Regions from separate parts of the Streptosporangium sp. NPDC006007 genome, predicted to be linked through region 1. Evidence: riboswitches for the same ligand, from Rfam matches in the RefSeq annotation. Region 1 holds a riboswitch; the other holds the start of a gene.
The links. Region 1 has a riboswitch for S-adenosylmethionine ahead of thrC (threonine synthase). Riboswitches for the same ligand answer to the same signal wherever they lie in the genome.

Region 1 (5,630 bases):
AACACGACACCCGCACGCGGCCGGGCCGGTGCGGGTGTGGCGGACGTGATGTACGGGGACAGATCGCCGGGATGGGAGACGGACCCGACGGCAGACGGCATCCGACCAGGGAGGGGTCAGCCTCCGGCGACCGCCGGGATGATGGAGACCTGAACGCCGGCGGGGGTGGCCGTGTCCAGATTGTCGGCGAATCGGACATCCTCATCACCGACGTAAACATTGACAAAACGACGAATCTTCCCCGTTTCATCAAGAATTCGGGCACCGATACCCGGGAAGTCGGCGTCCAGCTTCCGGAGAACATCACGCAGGGTCTCGCCCTCTCCGCCGACCTCGGCGGAGCCGCCGGTGTACGTACGGAGAATCGTCGGAATCCGCACAGAAACGCTCATAATTAAGTACCTTTCACGAGTTCTAGGCGATAGCCGCACGGAATGCGTCAAGAGACGGCCGGATGACGGCGGTGGGGCGCGCCTGGTCGGCCACCGCGTCGAGGGTCTTCAGGCCGTCGCCGGTGTTGAGGACCACGGTCTCGGCGTCGGGGTCGAGCCGCCCCGAGGCGACCAGCTTGCGCAGCACCCCGACGGTGACGCCACCGGCGGTCTCGGCGAAGATGCCCTCGGTCCTGGCCAGCAGCCGGATCGCCTCGACGACCTCGGTGTCCGTGACGTCCTCCACCGCGCCGCCGGTGCGCCGGGCGATGTCGAGCACGTAGGGACCGTCGGCCGGGTTCCCGATCGCGAGCGACTTGGCGATCGTGTCGGGCTTGACCGGGCGGATCACGTCGTGGCCGGCCCGGTAGGCGGCGGAGACCGGGGAGCACCCCTCGGCCTGGGCGCCGAAGATCCGGTACGGCGTGTCCTCGACGAGACCGAGCGCGATCAGCTCCTTGAACCCCTTGTCGATCTTCGTGAGCTGGGAGCCCGAGGCGACCGGGATGACGATCTGGTCGGGGATCCGCCAGCCGAGCTGCTCGGCGATCTCGTAGGCCAGCGTCTTGGAGCCCTCGGCGTAGTAGGGCCGGAGGTTGACGTTGACGAAGCCCCACCTCTCGCCCAGCTCGTCGCCGATGAGCTCGGAGCAGAAGCGGTTGACGTCGTCGTAGCTGCCGTCGATGCCGACGAGCCTGCCACCGTAGACCGAGGCCATGACGATCTTGGCCTGCTCCAGGTCAGACGGGATGAACACACAGGCGTCCAGCCCGGCCCGCGCGGCGGCCGCGGTCACGGCGCCGGCCAGATTGCCGGTGGAGGAGCAGGAGAGGGTGTGGAAACCGAAGTTACGGGCCGCCTCGACGGCGATGGCCACCACTCGGTCCTTGAAGGAGTGCGTGGGGTTGCCGGAGTCGTCCTTCACGTGCAGCGAGCGGATGCCCAGCTCGCGTGCGAGGTTGCCGGCGTTGACGAGCCTGGTCCAGCCGGGCGCCATGTTGGGCTTGGCGGCCACGTCCGCCGGGACCGGCAGCAGGGAACGGTAACGCCAGATGCTGGCCGGCCCCCGGGCGATCTGCTCCCGGGTCACCCGGCCGAAGTCGTAGGCGACCTCCAGAGGGCCGAAACACTCGGCACAGGCGAAGTCGGGGCCGAGTTCGGAGCGGGCGCCGCACTCACGGCAGGACAGCGCGACGGCCGGGCCGAACCGCGGGCTCCGCGGGTCGTCGACGTGGCCGGCCTGGTCGAGGGGGACGGTGGTTTCAGTGTTCGCGAGCGCCATGAAGCGAGGCCTTTCCCTCATCTTCGTCTGCGACCACCCTGGTCACAGACCGGAATTGGCACCTGTCCCGGCCGACCTCGCCAGATCGCGAGTCTTGAACCGGGAGGGTTGCCGGGGCTTCGCAGGGCCGGTCCCTCCACCCCTCTGGATGAGCAATATGCAGTTGTGGACCTGACACGCAGGTCTCATGCACTCTACCCCGACCTGCGGCCGTCCTGACCAGTCGTCTCACTCCGCGAGACGCATCGTGTTATCTTTCGGACGGCGCCTCCCGGGCCACAGGCCGTTGAACAGCCACTGGACCGAGAGCGCCCTCCCGACCCCGGTGAATCGGCGACCGCTACGGCACGGTCGGCACGCGCGGCGGGGTCAGAAGCCGTAGGCGTCGCCCAGCGCTCCCTGGACGTACTTACGGGCCTGGTGGATACGGGACTTGGCCGTGCCGAGCGGGATGCCGAGCTGCTCGGCCACCTCGCTGTAGTCGAGCTGGCAGATGTCGCGGAGCACCAGCGCCTGAGCCAGGTCGGGCTTGTCGGCCTCCAGCGCCTCCATCGCGTCGAGCAGGTCCAGCCGGGAACCGGCGATCACGCTCACCCGGGCGACGTCGGGCTTGTGCAGCGGCAGCTCGTCGGAGGCCTGCTCGGCCGAACGCCGCTTCAGCGAACGGTAGGTGGTGCGGGCGCAGTTGGCGGTCACGATGTGCAGCCACGTGCTGAACCTGGCCCGCCCCTCGAAGCGGCCGATGTTGCGGGCCACCGCCAGCAGGGTGTCCTGGGACGCCTCCTCGGCGTCCTGCCGGTAGGGGAGGATCCGCCCGCAGTGCCGCAGCACATCGGGCTCGATCCGCTTGAGCAGCTCACCCAGCGAGCGGTGGTCGCCTTGGGCTGCCGCGCGCGCCAGTTCCTCGGTCGTCTCGTCCAGCGCCATCGCGAGCCCCCATCAGCGGTCACAGTCGCCCGACATCCTACGGTCGCCGGTTATGTTTGGTTAACCTTCAGGACAAGCACCTCCCCAGGCGAGGGGATCCATATGAGCGCGATCCTGGTGGCCTCGAACCGCGGCCCCGTCTCCTTCACCCTCTCCGAGGACGGCTCGCCGACCATGCGCCGGGGCGGCGGCGGCCTGGTCTCCGGCCTGTCCGAGGTGGCCAGGGGGCTCGACATCCTGTGGGTCTGCGCCGCCCTGTCCGACGGTGACCGCGGCGTCGTACGGCTGGCCCCCGGCGGCCGGCTGGACGAGGCCGGTTACGACACCGGGGCGCTGCGGATGCTCGACATCCCCCCGGCGACCTTCCAGCGGGCCTACAACGCGGTCGCCAACTCCACCCTCTGGTTCGTGCACCACCTGCTGTACGACACCTCCAACCGGCCGCAGTTCGACGCCAGATTCCGCCGGGAGTGGGAGTCCTACCGTGCGTACAACGAGGCGTTCGCGACGGCGCTGGCCGAGGAGTCCCCGCCCGGCGCCAGGGTGATGGTGCAGGACTACCATCTGGCCCTGGTTCCGGCCATGCTCAGGGGCGAGCGGCCCGACCTGCGGATCGCCCACTTCTCGCACACCCCCTGGGCGCCGCCGGAGTACTTCCGCCTGCTGCCCGACGAGGTCGCGGCCGAGCTGCTTGAGGGCGTCTTGGGCTCCGACCACGCGGGGTTCCTGACCCACCGCTGGGCCGGGTCCTTCATGGACTGCTGCGAGACCGTGCTCGGCGCGAAGGCCGACCGCGCCCGCCGTACCGTCGCCCACGGTGGCCGGACCACCCGGATCGGCGTGCACGCCCTGGGAGTGGACGGCGACGCGCTCTGGGCGCGGGCGTCGGAGCCCGACGTGGAGTCCCACATGAGGGCCCTGCGCGAGCTGGTCGGCGACCGCAGGCTGATCGTGCGGATCGACCGGACCGAGCTGTCCAAGAACATCGTCAGGGGCCTGGCCGCCTACCGGGAGTTCCTCGCGGCCCACCCCGAGTGGCACGGCAGGGTGGTGCACCTCGCCTTCGCCTACCCCTCCCGGCACGACCTGCCCGAATACCGCGAGTACACCGCGGCGGTGCAGCGCTGCGCCCTGGAGATCGAGGACGAGTACGCCACCGAGGGCTGGGATCCGCTGATCCTCAACGTGCAGGACGACTACCCGCGCTCGCTGGCCGCCTACCGGCTGGCCGACGTGATGCTGGTCAATCCGATCCGCGACGGCATGAACCTCGTGGCCAAGGAGGCCCCCGTCCTGTCCCCGCGCAGCGCGCTGGTGCTCTCCCGCGAGGCGGGCGCCGCGGCCGAGCTGGGTGAGCACGCGCTGCTGGTCAACCCCTACGACGTCTCCGCCACGGCCCGCGCCATCCACCGGGGCCTCACCATGCCGGAGGACGAGCGCGCCCGCAGGGGCGTCCGGCTGGCCGGCGCCGCCACCGCGCTCCCCCCGCACCGCTGGTTCGCCGACCAGCTCGCCGCACTCCAGTGATTTTCAATCGACTCGGCGTCTTCGCCACCTACCTGTACGGCCTCAGCGCCGCGCTCCCGATGCTCCGCGCCGACCAGGGGTCTCGCGGACCATGGCCGGCCTGCACGGCACCACGATGGCGGTCGGCGGCGTCCTGACCGGGTTGGCGCTCCCCCGGCTGACGCGGAGCGCGGGGATGTCGGGACTCGTACCGCTCAGGGGAACGGGAAGAGCGCCGGGGCAGGGCTCGGCCGGGGGTTCCAGCCGGCCGGGGCGGTGCTGTTCTGCTGCGTCGCCCCGGAGTTCTCCTTCAACCTCTGGGCGGCCAAACTGGCGGCCGACCAGACAGGACTGTCGGCGGTGGGCGCCGGGCCGTTCCCGCCGGGTGCGCTGGCCGACTCGTTCGGCACCCAGCAGGCGTTTCTCATGGTCCCGGCCCTGATCGGGCCGGCCGTCGGCGGGATCCTGATCAGCTCCAGGTGGCGTACTTGAGCCTGCCGGCCAGCCCCGGCGTGTTCCACACGTCCACGACGAGGATCTTGGACTTGGGCAGGTACCACTCACGCTGGTCGAAGGTCGCGGTCTGCCGGCCGTTGCTGAACGTGACGCACCGTCCGGCCCAGGAGCGGTAGTGCGCCCTGTGCCCGGGGCCGACCTGACGGAGACCCACCACGGTGGCCTTCCCGAGGACCTGACCGTACTTGCCGTTGAAGGGGCAGCGCTGCACGTCACTGGCGGGATAGAAGGGCCGGTCGGGCGCGTAGGCCGAGAAACCCTCGTGCCCGCGCTTGAGCACCTTCGGGCCGAACAGCCAGAAGGCATCACACCTCGGTGTGAAATATCCGGAGGACGGCTTACGGCACGCTCCGGTTATCACCTTGACCCGGTCGCTGTCGCGGTAGACCGTCCAGCCGACGGGGATCGTCAAGTGCAGGCCGCGGAAGGACAGGGTCTGCGTGGCCGAGGTGGAGACGGAGGAGACGGAGGAGGCGGAGGCCGAGGCGGTCATCGGGGCGACGAGCACCGCGGCGCCGGCCAGCGCAGCGAGGGCGAGGAAGCTCTTTCTCATGCCGGGCAAATTACCCGCCTTCGCTTGCCGACGGCTTAAGGCTCGATGGCATCGGCGATCGAGCGGAGCAGTTCCATGATCCCGTCGGGGCCGTCCACCACGATGTCGGCCTCCACGGTGATCTCCGCCGACCCGCTGAACACCGTCACCCCGGGCAGCCCGGACTCCCGCACGGCCGCGAACGCCGCCAGATCGCCCAGGTCGTCCCCGGCGAACAGCACCGACCGCGCCGACCGCTCCCGCAGGAAGGCGCTGAGCGCCCTGCCCTTGTCCATCCCGGGCGGCCGCAACTCCAGCACGAACTTGCCCGGCTCCACCGCCAGCCCGGCCTCGGCCGCCAGCTCGGCGACCGGGCCGCGCAGCGCGTCGAGCGCGGCCCGCGGGTCGGCGGCCCGGCGGGTGTGCACGGCCACCG
Region 2 (5,630 bases), on a different contig from region 1:
GCCGTCTATCTGGAGTACTGCTGCAAGGTGCCCAAGGACTCCGAGGAGGACCACTGACCCCCCGGCCCGCCGAGGGGTGGCACGCCCGTCCGCCGGGGCGTCCGGTCAGAGGGCGTTCCCGGACCCGTTTCCGGTGAGCACCCGTCTCCGGCCGAAGACCAGCAGGAACGGCAGGGTGCAGAGCAGCGGTCCCACGACGGCCAGCGGGCGCTCCAGCCACCAGAACAGGTCGGGCGGGATCCGCGCGCCCGGCGGGCCGCCGGACACCAGCCAGGCCAGTCCCACCCAGACCGCCATGCCGGTGGTGTGGAACAGGAACAGCGGCAGCGCGAACCTGTTGATCGTCTCGTTGGCCCGCTGCCATCCGGAACGCTCCAGCAGGCGCTCCATGAACGGCCGCACCACCTCCACCAGGCCGATCTGGAAGATCAGCAGTGCCACGATGACGAAGGTCGGCGGCGCCATGTTGGACAGCTTGTCGCCGGGCACCCCCACCATCGAGCCCGGGTAGATCCCCGAGTAGACCAGGCCGAAGAGCGCGAACAGGCCGGTCCACAGGGTGGCGACGTCCAGGCGGCGGGGCAGCGCCACCATCCGCTCGTAGAAGAATCCCGCCTGGTGCGCCAGCCCCCAGACCAGCACCATGTTGAGCCAGCCGGCGGCCTCGTAGCCGTACCGCAGCCGCAGCACGTCGACGGTCAGGGCCGCGCCGCCGAGCCAGATGAGGACCAGCACGTCGAAGCGCCGGTGCAGCCAGAGCATGACGGGGAGCAGGGCGATGAGCATGAGGTAGACGCCGATGAACCAGAGCGGGCTGAGCACGAGCAGCACGACCCGGTCGATCCAGTCGATCTCGAACACCCATCGGACGATCCCGCCCACCGCGACCCACGCCCCGGCCAGCGCCAGCGTCGGGATCGACAGGCTCCGGATGCGCCGCCACACGAAGCTCCCGATGCCGATCCCGCGCTCACAGGCCCGGTTCCACGAGAGCAGGTGGACGTACCCGCCCACGTAGAAGAAGATCGGCAACACCTGGAACAGCCAGGTGAGGATCCATAGCCCCGAGGTGAAGCCCAGCGGGCTCGTCGGCGAGGGGCCGTCCGCCCCCCAGCGCAGGATCGTGAACGCCCAGTGCCAGAGCACCACCACGGTCAGGCTGATCGCGCGGAGCCAGTCGACGTACCTGTCCCGCCGCCCGTCCCCCGCGCGGGGCACCGTCTTCGCGCCGTGCTCGATCATGCTGCCCTCCGGCGGGTCACTTGTCGATGTCGCCCACGACGAAGAACATCGAACCGAGAATGGCCACCATGTCGGAGACCAGGTTGCCCGGCAACATCTCGCGGAGCACCTGGACGTTGTTGTAGGACGCCGAGCGGAGTTTCAGCCGCCACGGGGTCTTCTCGCCGCGGGAGACCAGATAGTAGCCGTTGACACCCAGCGGATTCTCGGTCCAGGCGTAGGTGTGGCCCTCGGGAACCTTCAGCACCTTGGGGAGGCGCTGGTTGATCGGCCCCCGGGGCAACTCGCGGAGCCGTTCCAGGCAGGCGTCGGCCAGGTCCAGGGAGACCTTGACCTGCTCCAGCAGCACCTCGAACCGGGCGTTGCAGTCTCCGGCCGACCGGGTGACGACCCGGACCGGCAGCTCGCCGTAGGCCAGGTAGGGGTCGTCCCTGCGCAGGTCGAGGTCGACCCCGGCGGCGCGGGCGATCGGGCCGCTCACGCCGTACTGCATGATCGTCTCGCGGTCCAGCACCCCCACCCCGACCGTGCGAGCCAGGAAGATCTCGTTGCCGGCGATCAGGTGCTCGATGTCGGGCAGGCGCCGCCGCACGTCCGAGACGGCGCGGGAGACCCGCCCCAGCCATCCCAGCGGCATGTCCTCCTTGAGGCCGCCGACCCGGTTGAACATGTAGTGCATCCGCCCGCCGGAGATCTCCTCCATCACCGCCTGGAGGGTCTCGCGCTCCCGGAACGCGTAGAAGACGGGCGTGATCGCGCCGAGCTCCAGCGGATAGGAGCCGAGGAACATCAGGTGGCTGAGCACCCGGTTCAGCTCGGCCAGCAGCGTGCGCGTCCAGACCGCCCTGACCGGCACCTCCATGCCGAGCATCCGCTCCACCGCGAGCACCACGCCCAGCTCGTTGGCGAACGCCGACAGCCAGTCGTGCCGGTTGGCCAGCACGATGATCTGCCGGTAGTCGCGGACCTCGAACAGCTTCTCCGCGCCGCGGTGCATGTAGCCCACGATCGGCTCGGCCGAGGCGATCCGCTCCCCGTCCAGGGTGAGCCGCAACCGCAGCACCCCGTGGGTGGACGGGTGCTGCGGCCCGATGTTGAGGATCATGTCCTCGGTCGCGAGCTCCTTGCCGCGCGCGCCCGCCACGGCGTCCGCTCCGGCCCCGATCCCCACGTTCACTTCCCGGGGCGGCGCGCCCTGGGCACGAGGCTCAGTCATAGGCCCCATGCTGCCACGTCAGACGCGCGAGACGAGATCCCGCAGAGCCGTGATCAGACGGTCGACGTGCTCGGAGGTGGTGCCGATGCCGATGGAGGCCCGGACGGCCGAGGCGGTGGCGTCCTCGCAGCCGCCGTTCCCCGTGCCCAGCAGGTGGCGGACGAAGGGGTGGGCGCAGAACTTGCCGTCGCGGACGCCGATGCCGTACTCACCGGACAGGGCCTCGGCGACCTCACGGGCGGTGAAGCCGTCCACCACGAAGGAGACGATGCCGATGCGCGCGTGGTCCGGACCCCAGAGCGAGAGCTCGTGAACCCCCTCGATCCCGGCGAGACCGGCGCGCAGCCGGCCGAGAAGGCGCTCCTCCTCGTCCACCAGCACGGACCAGCCGGTCGAGGTCAGCGCGTCGCAGGCGGCGGCCAGCGCGATCGCGCCGAGCACGTTCGGCGTACCGGCCTCGTGACGGGCCTCGGGGTCCTCGTGCCAGTGGACGCCGTCGTCGTTCACCGCCCGCACCGCGCCGCCACCCCTCAGGTACGGCTCGGCCCGCGACAGCCAGTCGGCGCGGCCGATCAGCGCCCCGGCCCCGAACGGGGCGTAGAGCTTGTGACCGGAGAAGACCACGTAGTCCAGGCCGAGCGCGGTCAGGTTGAGACGGCGGTGCGGGACGAGCTGGGCGGCGTCGACGAGGACGCGGGCGCCGTGGCGGTGGGCGATGTGGGCCAGGGCGGCGATCGGCCACAGCTCGCCGGTGACGTTGGAGGCGGCGGTCACCACCAGCAGCTTGGGGCCGTCGATCTCGGCCAGGGCCTCGTCCGCGGCGCGGACGGCCTCGCCGGGGAAGGCGGGGATCGCGAGCCGTACCGCGTTGGCCCACGGCAGGAGCGAGGCGTGGTGCTCGGTGTCGAAGACCACGACGGTGGTCCCCTCGGGCAGGCTGCGGGCCAGCAGGTTGGTGGCGTCGGTGGTGTTCCGGGTGAAGATCACCGCGTCGTCGGGGCGGGACCCGGTGAAGGCGCGGACCGTGTGCCTGGCCTGCTCGTAGCGGGCGGTGGTCAGCTGCGAGGCGTATCCCGCGCCGCGGTGGACGCTGGAGTAGGCCGGGAGCGCGGCGGCGACGGCGGCGCTCACCGGCTCCAGACAGGGGGCGCTGGCGGCGTAGTCGAGGTTGGCGTACGGGATCAGCCTGCCGCCCTTGATCGGGACCTCCAGGTCCGAGCCGAGCACGGCGGGGATCCGACGGTCTTGCGAGGCGCGGCTCGCCGGGACGGTCACGGCGGCGGGAACGGCGGGGGTGAAGATCGTCAGTGCGGACACGCCAACTCTCCTTCGAGGTCATCGGACCCCAACCGTGGCGTTGGTGCGTGGAGCCCGCGCTTGCCCGGCACGCTCCGTGCCGGACCAGGTCCTCACCCGGGGCACCCCGCCGCGGACGCGAGGGTTGCCGGCCAGCGAGCCGGGGCTTGTCACTGGCACTCATGACCTACGGGGGGAACTATAACCGACCCCCGCCAGGACTCCGCAAGTCGACAGGGGGCGGAGCAGGCTGACCGTGATCAGGGTCGTTGACGGTGCAAGCGCTATTACCATGCATGTGTGCACTTTGATCCTTGGAATCCGGAATTCGTCGCCCATCCCTACGACGTCTACACGGAGCTGAGGCGGCAGCGGCCGGTCAGCTTCTTCGAGCCGACCGGTCAGTGGCTGGTCGCCCGGCACGCCGACGTCAACGCGCTGCTCCGCGACCGCAGACTCGGCCGCTCCTACCTGCACGTGGCCACCCACGCCGAGTTCGGCCACCCGGACGACCCCGAGTTCCAGGATCTGTTCTGGCGGGTGGTCAGGGCCGGGATGCTGGACGTCGAGCCGCCCGTCCACACCCGGCTCCGGCGCCTGGTCTCCAAGGCGTTCACCCCGCGCATGGTCGAGGCGCTCCGCCCCAAGGTCGCACAGATCGCCGGGGAGCTGGTGGACGCGTTCGTCGAGCGCGGCGGCGGAGACCTCATCGCCGAGGTGGCCGAGCCGCTCCCGGTGACCGTGATCGCCGAGATGCTCGGCGTGCCCGAGGCCGACCGGCACCTGCTCCGGCCCTGGTCAGCCGATATCTGCGGAATGTACGAGCTCAAGCCCTCCATCGAGGCCCAGCACACCGCCGTGCGCGCCGCCCAGGAGTTCTCGGACTACCTCCTCGGCCTGGCGCGCGCCCGCAGGGCCGACCCCGGCGACGACCTGATCAGCGCGCTGGCCCTGGTCGCCGACGAGGGCGACAAGCTCACCGAGGAGGAGCTGGTCGGCACCTGCGTGCTGCTGCTGAACGCCGGGCACGAGGCCACCGTCAACGTCACCGGCAACGGCTGGTGGTCGCTCTTCCGCAACCCGGCCGAGCTGGAACGGCTCCGCGCCGACCACGGCCTGCTGCCCACCGCGATCGAGGAGCTGATGCGCTGGGACACCCCGCTGCAGATGTTCGAGCGCTGGGTTCTGGAGGACATCTCGGTGGGCGGTGTCGACATTCCCCGGGGCACCGAGGTGGCGCTGCTCTTCGGATCGGCCAACCGCGACCCCGAGGTGTTCGCCGACCCCGACCGCCTGGACGTCGGCCGGGTGGACAACCCCCACATCTCCTTCGGCGCCGGTATCCACTTCTGCCTGGGCGCTCCGCTGGCCAGGGTCGAGCTGATGGAGTCCTTCGGCGCCCTGCTCCGCAAGGCACCCAAACTCGAACTCGCCACCGAACCCGCCTGGGGCCCCGGCTACGTCATCCGCGGCCTGACCGCCCTTGAGGTCCGCGTCTGACCGGAACGGGCAAGGGGGCGGGACACACCGACGAGGTCGGCCTGATGACAGCTTCCGCGTAGTTGATCAAAAAGAGTGGCATTTGTTGTGATGTGAGTCCGGGAAGAGGTTGACCGACTCTGGGCCGGTGCTTTGGTGATCCCTCGCTCGAACGGTCTCTCCCCCCCCGGCAGCCGGTGAAATGCCGGTGCCACCATGCCGGGAAGAGGGCGATGGTGGTTCGCCATGGCGATACCTATGATCATCTTTATGCCCGAAGTGACTTTCCGCCCGACCGCTCGCACTCTGCTGGTCGACGACCAGGACAGGCTCCTGCTTCACCGCGCGGTGCTGATCCAGACCGAGAGTCCCTCCTACGCCTGGCTGACCCCCGGTG

Region 2: it holds a riboswitch for S-adenosylmethionine, as region 1 does, so the genes downstream of both, ABZ194_RS27540 (aminotransferase class V-fold PLP-dependent enzyme) here and thrC (threonine synthase) in region 1, are expected to answer to the same signal.

What each region holds. Positions count from the first base shown of each region.
Region 1 is NZ_JBEXUG010000018.1:21,114-26,743, reverse strand. Features, by position in the region: gene ABZ194_RS16255 (MoaD/ThiS family protein) at 117-392, opposite strand; gene thrC (threonine synthase) at 415-1,713, opposite strand; SAM riboswitch class I at 1,728-1,868, opposite strand; gene ABZ194_RS16245 (RNA polymerase sigma factor) at 2,083-2,640, opposite strand; gene ABZ194_RS16240 (trehalose-6-phosphate synthase) at 2,737-4,167, shown strand; gene ABZ194_RS16235 (hypothetical protein) at 4,423-4,638, shown strand; gene ABZ194_RS16230 (hypothetical protein) at 4,616-5,215, opposite strand; gene otsB (trehalose-phosphatase) at 5,251-5,630, opposite strand, start outside.
Region 2 is NZ_JBEXUG010000054.1:22,746-28,375, forward strand. Features, by position in the region: gene ABZ194_RS27525 (DUF3180 domain-containing protein) at 1-57, shown strand, start outside; gene ABZ194_RS27530 (acyltransferase) at 106-1,242, opposite strand; gene ABZ194_RS27535 (NADH-quinone oxidoreductase subunit D) at 1,259-2,458, opposite strand; gene ABZ194_RS27540 (aminotransferase class V-fold PLP-dependent enzyme) at 2,477-3,733, opposite strand; SAM riboswitch class IV at 3,827-3,942, opposite strand; gene ABZ194_RS27545 (cytochrome P450) at 4,055-5,254, shown strand; gene ABZ194_RS27550 (NUDIX domain-containing protein) at 5,492-5,630, shown strand, end outside.